DNA from 2 places in the Roseovarius sp. THAF8 genome. Region 1 is predicted to be linked to the other one. Evidence: riboswitches for the same ligand, from Rfam matches in the RefSeq annotation. Region 1 holds a riboswitch; the other holds the start of a gene.

Region 1 (5,990 bases):
ACCGCGGCGGTCACGCCAGAGCCGCAGCTTGTGATGACGGGTTTCGACAAGTCCGCACCGGCCGCGTCGAAGATCGCGCGCAGTTCGTCGGGGGATTTCATCGTGGCGTCATCGTTGAGCAGGGAGCTGTAGGGGACGTTGCGGGAATTGGGGATGTGCCCGGCCCGCAGGCCCTGGCGCGGTTCGGGCTCGTCGCCGCGAAACCGTCCGGGCGCACGGGCGTCGAGGATAGTGTAGTCGCCCAGCTTGGAGGCGGCGGCGACCTGCGTGACGTCCTTGACCCGGTGCGCCTCGCGCCGGACGGTCATGTGCCGGTCGCGGATCATCGGCGGCAGGTCCTCGGTCGGGCGGCCCTCGGCCAGCCACTTGGGCAGGCCGCCGTCCAGGACGGCGACTTCGGTCTGGCCCATCAGGCGGAAGAGCCACCAGACGCGGGCCGCCGAAAAGAGACCGTGGGTGTCGTAGACCACCACCTGGTGCCCGTCACCCACGCCCATCTGGCGCATGCGGGACATGAACTTTTCCACCGGGGGGGCCATGTGCGGCAGGTCCGAACGGTGGTCCGAGATATCGTCGATATCGAAGAAGCGTGCGCCGGGGATGTGGGCCTGCTCGTATTCCGCCTTGGCATCGCGGTCGACGCCGGGCAGGAAATAGGTGGCATCGAGGATCCGCAGGTCCGGGTCGCCCAGATGCGCCGCCAGCCAATCGGTGGATACCAATGTTTTCGGATCGTCGTTTGCCATGACAGCCCCCTGAAACGTTGACAGTGACGTAGCGCGGGACGCCGGACAGTGCAAGCGGGGGGCAGGCGCTGCGGCGGGTCAGCGGGTCAGAAGATTGCGCAGAAGACCCACGGCCAGCAGGCACGCGCCGCCGCCCAGACCGCCCGCGGCCAGTTGGGTGGTCAGGGCCGTGGGGTCGAGGGACACGCTATCGGGCGCTGTCTGCGCAAGCCCGCCAAAGCCCAGCAAAGCAAGGGCATGGCCCCCCATAAGACCACCCAGACTGCCGGCAAGGGAATTGATCAGGAGTCCGAGGTTGAGGCGGGGCACAAGGCCGCCGGCGATGTTGCCGCCGATGGCGCCGGCAATGAGGCTGATCAGTAAGTCCATGCTTCCCGGTCCCCCGTGCAGTCCCGCGCGTCGCGCCGGGAACTAAGGGAGGATAGCAAAACGGGCGGCACCCGCAGAGGGTGGAATCCGAAGCGTTTACATACCGTGGCGCAAAAGCCGCTGCTTCTGGCGGTTCCAGTCGCGCTTGGCCTCGGTCTGGCGCTTGTCGGTGTTCTTCTTGCCCTTGGCGATGCCGATCTTGATCTTGGCGATGCCACGGTCGTTGAAATACATCACCAGCGGCACAAGGGTCATGCCCTTGCGCTGCGTCTCGTTCCACAGGCGCGCCATTTCCTTGCGCGAAACCAAGAGCTTGCGGCGTCGCCGGTCCTCATGCCCGAAAGGCACGGCCTGTTCGTAGGGGGCGATGTAGCTGTTGACCAGCCACAGTTCGCCATCCTCGACCGCGGCATAGCTTTCGGCGATGTTGGAGGTCTTCTGGCGCAGGGATTTGACCTCGGACCCGGCGAGCACCATGCCGCATTCGAGGTCGTCCTCGATGGCATAGTCGTGCCGCGCCTTGCGGTTCTCGGCGACGACCTTGTAGTTCGGATTTATCTTGGGCTTGACCATGTCGAGTTCTGCCTTCCGGGCGGTGCAAGAGAGCAAGATAGCCCCTGCGGCGAAGGCTTCCAACCCCCTGAAGCGAATCGAGAGGTTAACGGGCCCCGGGAGGGCAGATCCGGACGTCGGTATCGCGTCGGTATCCGGGTGGTATCGCGACGGTGCGGTTTCCTGCAGGGGGCCGGATGAACGGAGCGGGCGTTGCGCGGGTGCGGTTGCGGTTGACAGGCGGGCCAGCTCGCCTATCGTCCGGCACGAGCCAGGGGCGCCTTCGGGCTGAGATGCACCCTTTGAACCTGACCCAGATCATGCTGGCGGAGGAAGGCGGGACCGGACCCGGTCGGACCCCTGCCTTTCGCGCGCCGCGAAAGGAGCCGGATGATTCCCAGGACATTTCACGCGGACAGCGGCGGGATCGCCAACATCCTGTCGATCGCAGGGTCGGACCCGTCGGGCGGGGCCGGGGTGCAGGCGGACCTGAAGGCGATTTCGGCGAACGGCGCCTACGGGATGGCGGCGCTGACCGCGCTGACGGTGCAGAACACGCGGGGTGTGCAGGGGGTGCACCTGGTGCCGCCGGAGTTCGTGGCCGACCAGGTCCGGGCCGTCGCCGAGGATGTGCGGATCGATGCGGTGAAGATTGGGATGATCGCCACGGCAGAGATCGCCCGCGCGGTGGCGGACGCCTTGCCGGACGTGCCGGTGGTGATCGATCCGGTGATGGTGGCCAAGGGCGGCGCATCGCTGTTGGCCGAGGACGCGGTGGCGGCGTTGGGCGAGGCGCTGGTGCCGAAGGCGCGCGTCATCACGCCGAACCTGCCGGAGGCGGCGGTGCTGCTGGGCTGCGACGAGGCGGTGACGCGGGACGCGATGGCGGAGCAGGCCCAGGCGCTGCGGGCGCTGGGCTGCGGTGCGGTGCTGCTGAAGGGCGGGCACCTGGAGGGCGAGGACAGCCCCGACGTGCTGGCCGATGCGGACGGCGTGCATTGGTTCGAGGGCGCGCGGATGGCGACGCGGAACACCCACGGGACGGGATGCACCCTGTCGGCGGCGCTGGCGGCGCGGATCGGGCGGGGCGTGGCCCTGCCCGAGGCGGTGCGGGCGGCGAAGGCCTATGTCGCGCGGGCGATTGCCGGGGCCGGGGCGCTGGAGGTGGGGTCGGGGCACGGGCCGACGCATCATTTCGCGGGGCTTTGGCCGGATTGGTGAAGGTGGGGGTCGGTGAAGGTGGGGTGGAACCCCACCCTACGCCTTGGGTGACCGGCCCTGTTTCACCAGCGGTGGGGAAGTGTCGCTGTGGTCGAGGTTCTTGCACTGGCTGCGCAGGACCTTTGTTACGGTGAAGAGCCGTTCGTAGGAGCTGAGGAGGGTACGGATCGCTTCGATCAGAGCGGTCAGTGTCGCGGGGTCGCGAGGCTTGAAGGCGCGCGTCTTGTCGACGCCGGGGCCGGGGCGCTGGAGGTGGGGTCGGGGCACGGGCCGACGTAACAGTTCGCGGATTTGTGGCGTGGGAAGGTGGGGTGGAACCCCACCCTACGTGGGCGATGTTTTCCAGTCGCCGTCCCTGTTCCACCAGCGGTGGGGATTGTCGCTGTCGTCGAGGCCCTTGCACTGGCTGCGCAGCACATCCGTCACGGTGATGACCGGTTCGTAGTAGCTGTGGACCGCGTAGATCGCCTCGATCACCGCGGTCAACATGGCGGGGTCGCGGGGCAGGAAGAAGCGCATCTCGTCGACGCCGGGGCGGTGGCGCGTGTCGTCCTCGGCGCCTGTCGGGGTGCCTTCCCGGGGGCGGTAATATTCCAGCCCGCCGGGGGCGCGATAGCCGTTGCGGTCGGTCTTGCCCTGGGTCAGGGGCGCGACCTGTGTCACGGCGTCGAATATGCGGTCGACGTCTTCAGAGGGCGCCTGGAACATGAGGGCCCACATGGGTTGCATCTCGATGGGCCTTGTGTCGAAGCCGGTCCGGAGGATCGAGGGGTCAGTCATAGCGCACCCCCGTCTCGAGCAGTTCGAAGCCGGTGATCTCGAATTCGTACAGCTCGGAATTGTCGGGACGCAGGGTGCGTGCGATCAGCTTTCCGTTCGCGTCCGTATAGACGGCGTGGGTGGTGTGCAGCGCGCGGAAGCAGTGGCTGCCGTCGGGGTAATAGTACATGATCATGTCAGATCTCCGTAAATGGGGCGAGGTGGGATTCCAGGTCCGCGAAGCCGATGCCCTGCGCGGTCTTGTCGAAACGGCCGGTGTCGCGGATGTCGCGCGCGGCCCCGATGAGGGCGCCGTAGGCGACGCGGAAGAAGGCCGAACCGACGCTGATGCGGGCCACGCCGGCCTCTGTCAGCTGATCCAGCGTGAAGGTGCGGCCGGGCAGGCCCATGACTACGTTGACCGGCCGGGTCACGGCCGCGCAGACCGTGCGGATGGCGTCGAGGTCGGGCAGGCCGGGGGCGTAGAGGACGTCGGCCCCCGCCGCCTCGAACGCCTGCAGGCGGGCGATGACCGGGTCGAGGCGCGTTTCGCCCCAGAGCAGGCTTTCGCAGCGGGCGGTGAGGACGAAATCCTGCGAAAGGGTCCGGGCGGCCTCGACCCCGGCGATCATCCGTTCGACGGCCAGGGTGTGGTCGTAGATGGGCGCGTTCCGGTCGCCGGTGTGGTCCTCGATCGAGGCGCCGGCAAGGCCGGTGGCGGCGGCGGCGCGGATGGTTTCGGTTACGCTCTCGGGGCTTTCGCCGAAGCCGCGTTCGAGGTCGGCACTGACCGGCAGGGGAGTGGCGCCGACGATCGTGCGGCAATGGTCCAGGACATCCGCGGATGGCACGGTGCCTTCGAGGCGGCCCATGGAAAAGGCCATGCCGGCGCTGGTTGTCGCGAGCGCCGGAAAGCCAATGGACGCGAGGATGCGGGCGGAGCCGGCATCCCACGGGTTGGGGATGACGAAGGGCTTGTCGCCGTGGTGCAGGGCGCGGAAGTCTTGGGCCGTCATCGGGAAAACGCCACCATGTCCGGCAGGCCGCGGCCATCGTTCCACCAGCGGTTCGGGTTGGTCCGGTTCGGGTCGTAACTGGCGCGGCTGGCCCAGTCCTCGCGCACGAAGATCACGGGTTCTTCGTAGTGGTGGGCGTCCATGATCGCGTCCATGACCCGTTGCAGGGCGGGAAGGTCGCGTTCGATGGAGATTTTCAGCTCGACCATTGGGTAGGTCTCGGCGCTGCCGGGCATATATGTGCTCTTGTGCGTGGTGGTGGTGGAGTTGGGCTGCGGTGTCGTGGTCTCGGCGCCGGTGGCCGACACGGACGCGGTGCGATGATAGCGGCCATAGCCCAGGGGATGCACCTGCATCACGGCATCCAGTATCCGGTCGGTGTCTTGCGGCAGGGTCTGGATTTCCAGCGTCCAGATGGGACTGAGCGTGCCGGTCCTGGCGGTGTAGTCTTGCAGCATGGCGAGGGTCCTTGTTGATCCGGGATCAGCCTACTGCAACGCTGCTGACACCATACTGTCAGCAATCATGCTAGGGTGTCCGCATGACCCGATCGACCCGCCTGTTCGACATCATCCAGATCCTGCGCAGCGCCGATGCGCCGGTGACCGCCGCGATGCTGGCCGAGGAGCTGGAGGTCACCAAGCGGACGATCTATCGCGACGTGGTGGCGTTGCAGGCGTTGCGCGTGCCGGTCGAGGGCGCGGCGGGCGTGGGGTACATGATGCGGGCGGGATATGACCTGCCGCCGCTGATGTTTTCCGCCGAGGAGCTGGAGGCGCTTTACGTGGGCATGGCGCTGTTGCATCGCACCGGGGATCCGGGGCTGGAGCGGGCGGCGCGGCGGGCGGGCGAGAAGATCGCCACCGCGTTGCCGGGCGGCGCGCCGCATGTGCCGTTGCGGGTGTCGGGCTGGAACCGCATCCCGCGCGACGGGGTGGATGCCGAAGCGTTGCGGGCGCAGATCCGCGATGCGGTGGAATTGCGGATCGTTTACGTTGACCTGCAGGAGGCGCGGACGGAGCGGGTGATCCGGCCCGTGGCGCTGACCTATCACATCGACGCGGTCGTGCTGGCGGCGTGGTGCGCGCTGCGGCAGGGGTTTCGCAGTTTCCGCATCGACCGGATCGTGGAGAGCGTGCCGACGGGGGAGGGCTTTGCCGGAGAGGCGGCGGCGCTGCGGGCGGCATGGGAGGCGACGCTGGAGGGGGAGGACTGGGTCCTCTACACCGCGTCGAGGCGCGCGTGAGGCGCGTGGGTCTTCACCCACCCTACGAGGTCAGACGAGGCCGCGCTGTCTGAGGTCTTTCAGGATTTCTTCGGTATGTTG
Region 2 (5,990 bases), 1.7 Mb from region 1:
CGGCGTAGACCGCGAGCAGGAGCGTGCCGCGCGTGACCGAGGCCTCGGAGGCGGCGAGCGACAGGATCGCGCCGAGCTGCGGCCCGATGCAGGGGGTCCAGCCGAAGGCGAAGGCGAGGCCGAGGATATAGGCGCCGAAACTGGTGCCGCCCTTGTCGCCCACGTCGAGCCGGGCCTCGCGGTCCATGATGCCGATGCGGAAGATGCCCAGGAAATGCAGGCCGAAGATCATCACGATGAGGCCCGCGGCGGTGTTGAACCAATCCTGGTATTGCAGCAGCTCACGGCCCATGGCCGAGGCGGCGAAGCCCAGCAGAAGAAACACTGTCGACAGGCCCAGCACGAAGAAGAGTGCGGGCAGGATCGCCTTGTTGCGGGACGTTTGCGCGGTTTGCAGGTCGGTGACGGTGACGCCGCTCATGTAGGCGAGGTAAGGCGGCACGATGGGCAGCACGCAGGGGCTGAGAAACGAGAAGACGCCGGCCACCAGCGCGATGGCCATGGCGGGGATCAGGGTGGCGTCTATGAGATCGATTCCGAACATGGACCCCCGTGTATTGCAAAACGAAGGGGGCGTCACGCGACGCGGGGTCACGGGGCGGTCACATCTCGGTGGACAGGCTGTAACGGTTGGATTACCTCCCGAGCCATGAGCGAACCTGAGATCATCGACGCCGTGGGGCTCTTGTGCCCCCTGCCCGTCTTGAAGCTGCGCAAGCGGATGAAGCCGCTGGCGGCAGGCGACGTGATCGTGCTGCGGGCGGATGATCCGGCGGCGGTGATCGACGTGCCGCATTTCTGCGCCGAGGCGGGGCATGAGCTGATCGAGACGGTCGAAGACGGGACGGCCACGCTTTACCGGGTGCGCAAGGGCTGAGCCGCACGGGGGGTGCGACAACGGCGCGGCTCCCAGCGGCCCGGTTGCGCTGTACCTCGGGCCGGCTACGTCATATAATTGTTACAGTTCCGAATGGCGCGAGGCGCATGTTTCGGTGTGGTGTGCCAGTTCGGACGACATTCCCGCAAAGACCGCGCCACCGCGGCCTTTGCCGAAGCTCGGAAGGAGTGGCGCAGATGGCAAAATCGACGAAAAAGACCACCGAAACCCCGGACGCGACCGACCCGGCCCATGCCGGCATGGTCGCCGCGATGGCCGCGTTCAGCCCCGTGGCTACCACGGCGTGGTTCGACATGATGCAGGAAAGCATGCGCTTTGTGACCGAGCGGCTGGAAAAGGACCTGGAGGCGCAGCGCGCGATGCTGGCCTGCAGGACGCCGCAGGAGCTGATGCAGGTGCAGAGCGATTTCATGAAGAAGGCGTTCACGGACTACACCGAAGAGACGCGCCGGATGATGGAGATGATGGGCGTGGCGTTGCGGGTCGATATCAAGGACACCACCCCCACGACCCGGCGCAATTACGACGACGTGCCGGTCTGATCCGAAACCCGCCGCAGCTTTTTCCGAATATCCGTTGAAATCACGGCGACGCTTCGCTAGCCTCCCGCTTACGCAGGGGGGTCCCGCCCAGGGGACTGAGAGGCTGACGAGGGCATATGCCCGGTGACGCGACCCTTTGAACCTGACCCAGTTGACACTGGCGTAGGAAGCTAGGATCGCATCCCCGGCCCGCCCGGGTTGTGGTCCGAAGACGGGGCGCATCGCCCCCGCGTTTCCCCCAAGCCACGACTCATCTGGTGTCTTTTCGAGTAACCGCTTGAGGAGCGCCAAAATGAACGTACCCAATCCCAAGATCACCACGGGCGAGCTGCCCGCATCGCGCAAGATCTATGTGAACGGCACGCAATTCCCCGAGATCCGCGTGCCGATGCGCGAGATTTCCGTGCATCCCACATCGGGCGAAGAGCCCCTGCCCGTCTATGACAGTTCCGGGCCTTACACCGACCCGAACGTGCTGACCGATATCCGCGAGGGGCTGCCGAAGCTGCGCCGCGGCTGGATCACCGCGCGGGGTGACGTGGAGGAATACGAGGGCCGCGTGGTGAAGCCCGAGGACAATGGGTTCGTCGAAGGCGACCGGCTGACGCCGGAATTTCCCAACCTTGCCGCGCCGATGCGGGCCAAGGACGGCAAGGCGGTGACGCAGCTGGCCTATGCGCGGGCGAGCATCGTCACGCCGGAGATGGAGTTCATCGCGATCCGCGAGAACCAGATGCGCGAGACGGTGGCGGAGGCGCGGGACGGCAACGATTGGGGCGCAAATATCCCTGATTACGTGACGCCCGAATTCGTGCGCGACGAGGTGGCGGCGGGCCGGGCGATCATCCCGGCAAACATCAACCACCCCGAGGCTGAGCCGATGATTATCGGGCGCAATTTCCTGGTGAAGATCAACGCCAACATGGGCACCTCCGCCGTCACCTCGTCGATGGAAGAGGAAGTGGACAAGCTGGTCTGGGCGATCCGCTGGGGCGCGGACACGGTGATGGACCTTTCCACGGGCCGCAACATCCACAACACGCGCGAATGGATCATCCGCAACAGCCCCGTGCCGATCGGGACCGTGCCGATCTACCAGGCGCTGGAAAAGGTGAACGGCATTGCCGAGGACCTGACCTGGGAGGTGTTCCGCGACACGCTGATCGAACAGGCGGAACAGGGGGTGGATTACTTTACCATCCACGCGGGCGTGCGCCTGCACATGGTGCCGATGACGGTGGACCGGGTGACGGGGATCGTGTCGCGCGGCGGGTCGATCATGGCCAAGTGGTGCCTGCACCATCACCGCGAGTCGTTCCTTTACGAGCATTTCGAGGAAATCTGCGACATCTGCCGGGCCTATGACGTGAGCTTTTCTTTGGGCGACGGGTTGCGGCCCGGGTCCATCGCGGATGCCAATGACGAAGCGCAGTTCGCCGAATTGGAGACGCTGGGCGAATTGACCAAGATCGCCTGGGCCAAGGATTGCCAGGTGATGATCGAGGGGCCGGGCCACGTGGCCATGCACAAGATCAAGGAGAACATGGACAAGCAGCTGGAATGCTGTCACGAGGCGCCGTTCTATACGCTGGGACCGCTGACCACGGATATCGCGCCAGGGTACGATCATATCACCAGCGGGATCGGGGCGGCGATGATCGGCTGGTTCGGCTGCGCGATGCTGTGCTACGTGACGCCGAAGGAGCATCTGGGCCTGCCCGACCGGGACGACGTGAAGACCGGCGTGATTACCTACAAGATCGCGGCCCATGCGGCGGACCTCGCCAAGGGGCTGCCGGGGGCGCAGCGGCGCGACGATGCGCTGTCACGGGCCCGGTTCGAGTTCCGCTGGGAGGACCAGTTCAACCTGTCGCTGGACCCCGAGACGGCGCGCGAGTTCCATGACCAGACCCTGCCCAAGGAGGCGCACAAGGTTGCGCATTTCTGCTCGATGTGCGGGCCGAAATTCTGCTCGATGCGGATCAGCCATGACATCCGCGCCGAGGCGCAGAAGGAAGGGATGGAGAAGATGGCCGCGAAGTTCCGCGAAGGCGGGGATTTGTACGTGCCGGTGGACGAGGCGGAGGAGTGAGTGCCGGGTTGACCCGGCACTCATCCCGGACCTGATCCGGGATCTCTTCGCGTGGAGATCCTCGGGTCGAGCCCGAGGATGACGGCGCGTGGGGGGCGAGTGGCATCCCGGACTTGAGTCGGGATCTCTGACCGATGAGGTCCCGGGTCAGGCCCGGGACGGCGTGGGCAAGAGGCGCGCGTCGCACCATGTGCATCAAATAAAAACGCCGGGGTCCTGCCCCGGCGTTTTTCGTTTTGGTCAGAGCAACTTAGCCGCCGAAAGACCACCAGCCCTTGCGCTTGGGCTTATCATCGTCCGCCGCTTGCTTGGCGGCCTCGCCCGTGTCCGCGGCTTCGGCGGCGACCGGCTCGGGCTTCTTGCGGGTCGAGGTCGAACGCGTGCGCGGTTTCCTGGCAGGCTTGGCCTCGGCTTCGGGCGCCGAATCCTGAGCCGTTTCGGCGGCTTCGGGGGCGGGTTCTGCCGCCGTTTCCGCCGCCACCTCGGGTGCAGGCTCTTCCTTTTTCTTGCTGCGCGAGCGCGGCTTGGGCTTGGGCTTCTCCGCAGGTTTGTCCTCTGGCGGGGCCTCGGCACTCTCTGCCGGGGCCTCGTCCTGCGCGGCCTCTTCCTTGGGCGTGTCGTCGGTCTTTTTCTCGCGGGACCGGCTCACGCGCTTGGGCTTTTCGTCTTTCGGCGTCTCGTCGGAGGCTTCTTCGGACTTGGCCGTGACAGGCTCGGCCTCGGACGGTTTGTCTTCCGTCTGCGGCGCGTCCCGGCGCTCGGACTGGTCGTTGTCCGACGCGTCGTTGTTGTCGCGGGTGTCGCCGTTCTGCCCGTTTTCGCCATTGCCCGACTTGGAGCGCGAGCGCGACCGGCGGCGGCGCCGGCGCTTTTTCTTGGGCTGGCCGTCGCCGCCGTCGTTGCGCCCGTCATTGCCCTCGTTCTCGGGCGCGGGAGGCGCCTCGGCGGGATCGGGCGTCTCGGCCTCCTCGGCGGCGTCGATATCGTCCATCAGCGAGCTGTCGACGGACACCACCGCCGCGGCGGTCTGCTTGACGTTGCGGGTGGCGGTCTTGAATTTCTCGAGCGAGAAATCGGGGCTGACCAGCGTCGGATCGCCCTCGATCCGCACCGACAGGCCGTAGCGGCCCTCGATCTGGGCCACGTGCTCGCGCTTCTGGTTCATCAGGAAGTTGGCGATGCCCACGGGGCATTTCACCAGCACCTCGCGGGAGCGGCCACGGGTGCCCTCCTCCTCGATCTGGCGCAGGATGCTGAGCGACATGTTGTCGTCCGAGCGAATGAGGCCGGTGCCGTGGCAGGCGGGGCACGGTTGCGTCGTGGCCTCGATCATGCCGGGGCGCAGGCGCTGGCGCGACATCTCCATCAGGCCGAAGCCCGAGATGCGGCCCACCTGGATGCGCGCGCGGTCGGTCTTGAGCCGGTCCTTCATGCGCTTTTCGACGGAGGCGTTGTTCTTTCGCTCGTCCATGTCGATGAAGTCGATCACGATCAGGCCGGCAAGGTCGCGCAGGCGCAACTGGCGGGCGACCTCGTCGGCGGCCTCGAGGTTGGTCTTGAGCGCGGTTTCCTCGATCGAGCCTTCCTTGGTGGCGCGGCCGGAGTTGACATCGATGGCCACCAGCGCCTCGGTCACGCCGATGACGATGTAGCCGCCCGACTTGAGCTGCACGGTGGGGTTGAACATTCCCGCGAGGTAGCTTTCGACCTGGTAGCGGGCGAAGAGCGGCAGGGTCTCGCCATACTGTTTCACGTTCTTGGCGTGGGACGGCATGATCATCTTCATGAAGTCCTTGGCGATGCGGTAGCCGCGCTCGCCCTCGACATGAACCTCGTCGATATCGCGATTGTAGAGGTCGCGGATCGAGCGTTTGATCAGGTCGCCCTCTTCGTAGATCTTGGCGGGCGCGATGGATTTCAGCGTCAGCTCGCGGATCTGTTCCCACAGGCGTTGCAGGTATTCGTAGTCGCGCTTGATCTCGGACTTGGTGCGCTTGGCGCCTGCGGTACGCACGATCAGGCCCGCGCCCTTGGGCACATCGATCTCGTTCGCGATCTCTTTCAGCTTCTTGCGGTCGGTGGCGTTGGTGATCTTGCGCGAGATGCCGCCGCCACGGGCGGTGTTGGGCATCAGGACGCAGTAGCGGCCCGCGAGGGAAAGATAGGTGGTCAGCGCCGCGCCCTTGTTGCCGCGCTCTTCCTTGACGACCTGCACCAGCAGGATCTGGCGGACCTTGATGACCTCCTGGATCTTGTAGCGGCGCGGGCGCGGTTTGCGCGGCGGGCGGATATCCTCGTGGTCGTCGTCATCGGCGACGGATTCGATCGTCTCGTCCTTGGAGGAGGCGTCGGTGCGCTTGGTCTCGTCGTCGTGATCATGGTCATGGTCATGATCGTGGTCGCCGCGGTCCTCGTCGCCGTTGTCCTCGTCGACGCCCTCGTCCGTCTCCGGCGTCGC

The links. A riboswitch is a leader RNA that binds a small molecule or an ion and turns the genes downstream of it on or off. The one in region 1 is predicted to bind thiamine pyrophosphate.
Region 2: linked by a shared signal. The riboswitch ahead of thiC (phosphomethylpyrimidine synthase ThiC) and the one ahead of thiD (bifunctional hydroxymethylpyrimidine kinase/phosphomethylpyrimidine kinase) in region 1 are both predicted to bind thiamine pyrophosphate.

Annotation. Positions count from the first base shown of each region.
Region 1 covers NZ_CP045410.1:2,175,685-2,181,674, reverse strand. Annotated here, with positions in the region: gene sseA (3-mercaptopyruvate sulfurtransferase) at 1-746, opposite strand, end outside; gene FIU85_RS10685 (hypothetical protein) at 825-1,115, opposite strand; gene smpB (SsrA-binding protein SmpB) at 1,212-1,688, opposite strand; TPP riboswitch at 1,931-2,019, shown strand; gene thiD (bifunctional hydroxymethylpyrimidine kinase/phosphomethylpyrimidine kinase) at 2,058-2,888, shown strand; gene FIU85_RS10670 (hypothetical protein) at 2,925-3,155, opposite strand; gene FIU85_RS10665 (hypothetical protein) at 3,213-3,668, opposite strand; gene FIU85_RS10660 (hypothetical protein) at 3,661-3,843, opposite strand; gene FIU85_RS10655 (isocitrate lyase/phosphoenolpyruvate mutase family protein) at 3,845-4,663, opposite strand; gene FIU85_RS10650 (hypothetical protein) at 4,660-5,121, opposite strand; gene FIU85_RS10645 (YafY family protein) at 5,205-5,909, shown strand; gene FIU85_RS10640 (CaiB/BaiF CoA-transferase family protein) at 5,940-5,990, opposite strand, start outside.
Region 2 covers NZ_CP045410.1:427,428-433,417, forward strand. Annotated here, with positions in the region: gene FIU85_RS02130 (cytochrome c biogenesis CcdA family protein) at 1-544, opposite strand, end outside; gene FIU85_RS02135 (sulfurtransferase TusA family protein) at 650-877, shown strand; gene FIU85_RS02140 (phasin family protein) at 1,075-1,440, shown strand; TPP riboswitch at 1,505-1,626, shown strand; gene thiC (phosphomethylpyrimidine synthase ThiC) at 1,733-3,532, shown strand; gene FIU85_RS02150 (ribonuclease E/G) at 3,783-5,990, opposite strand, start outside.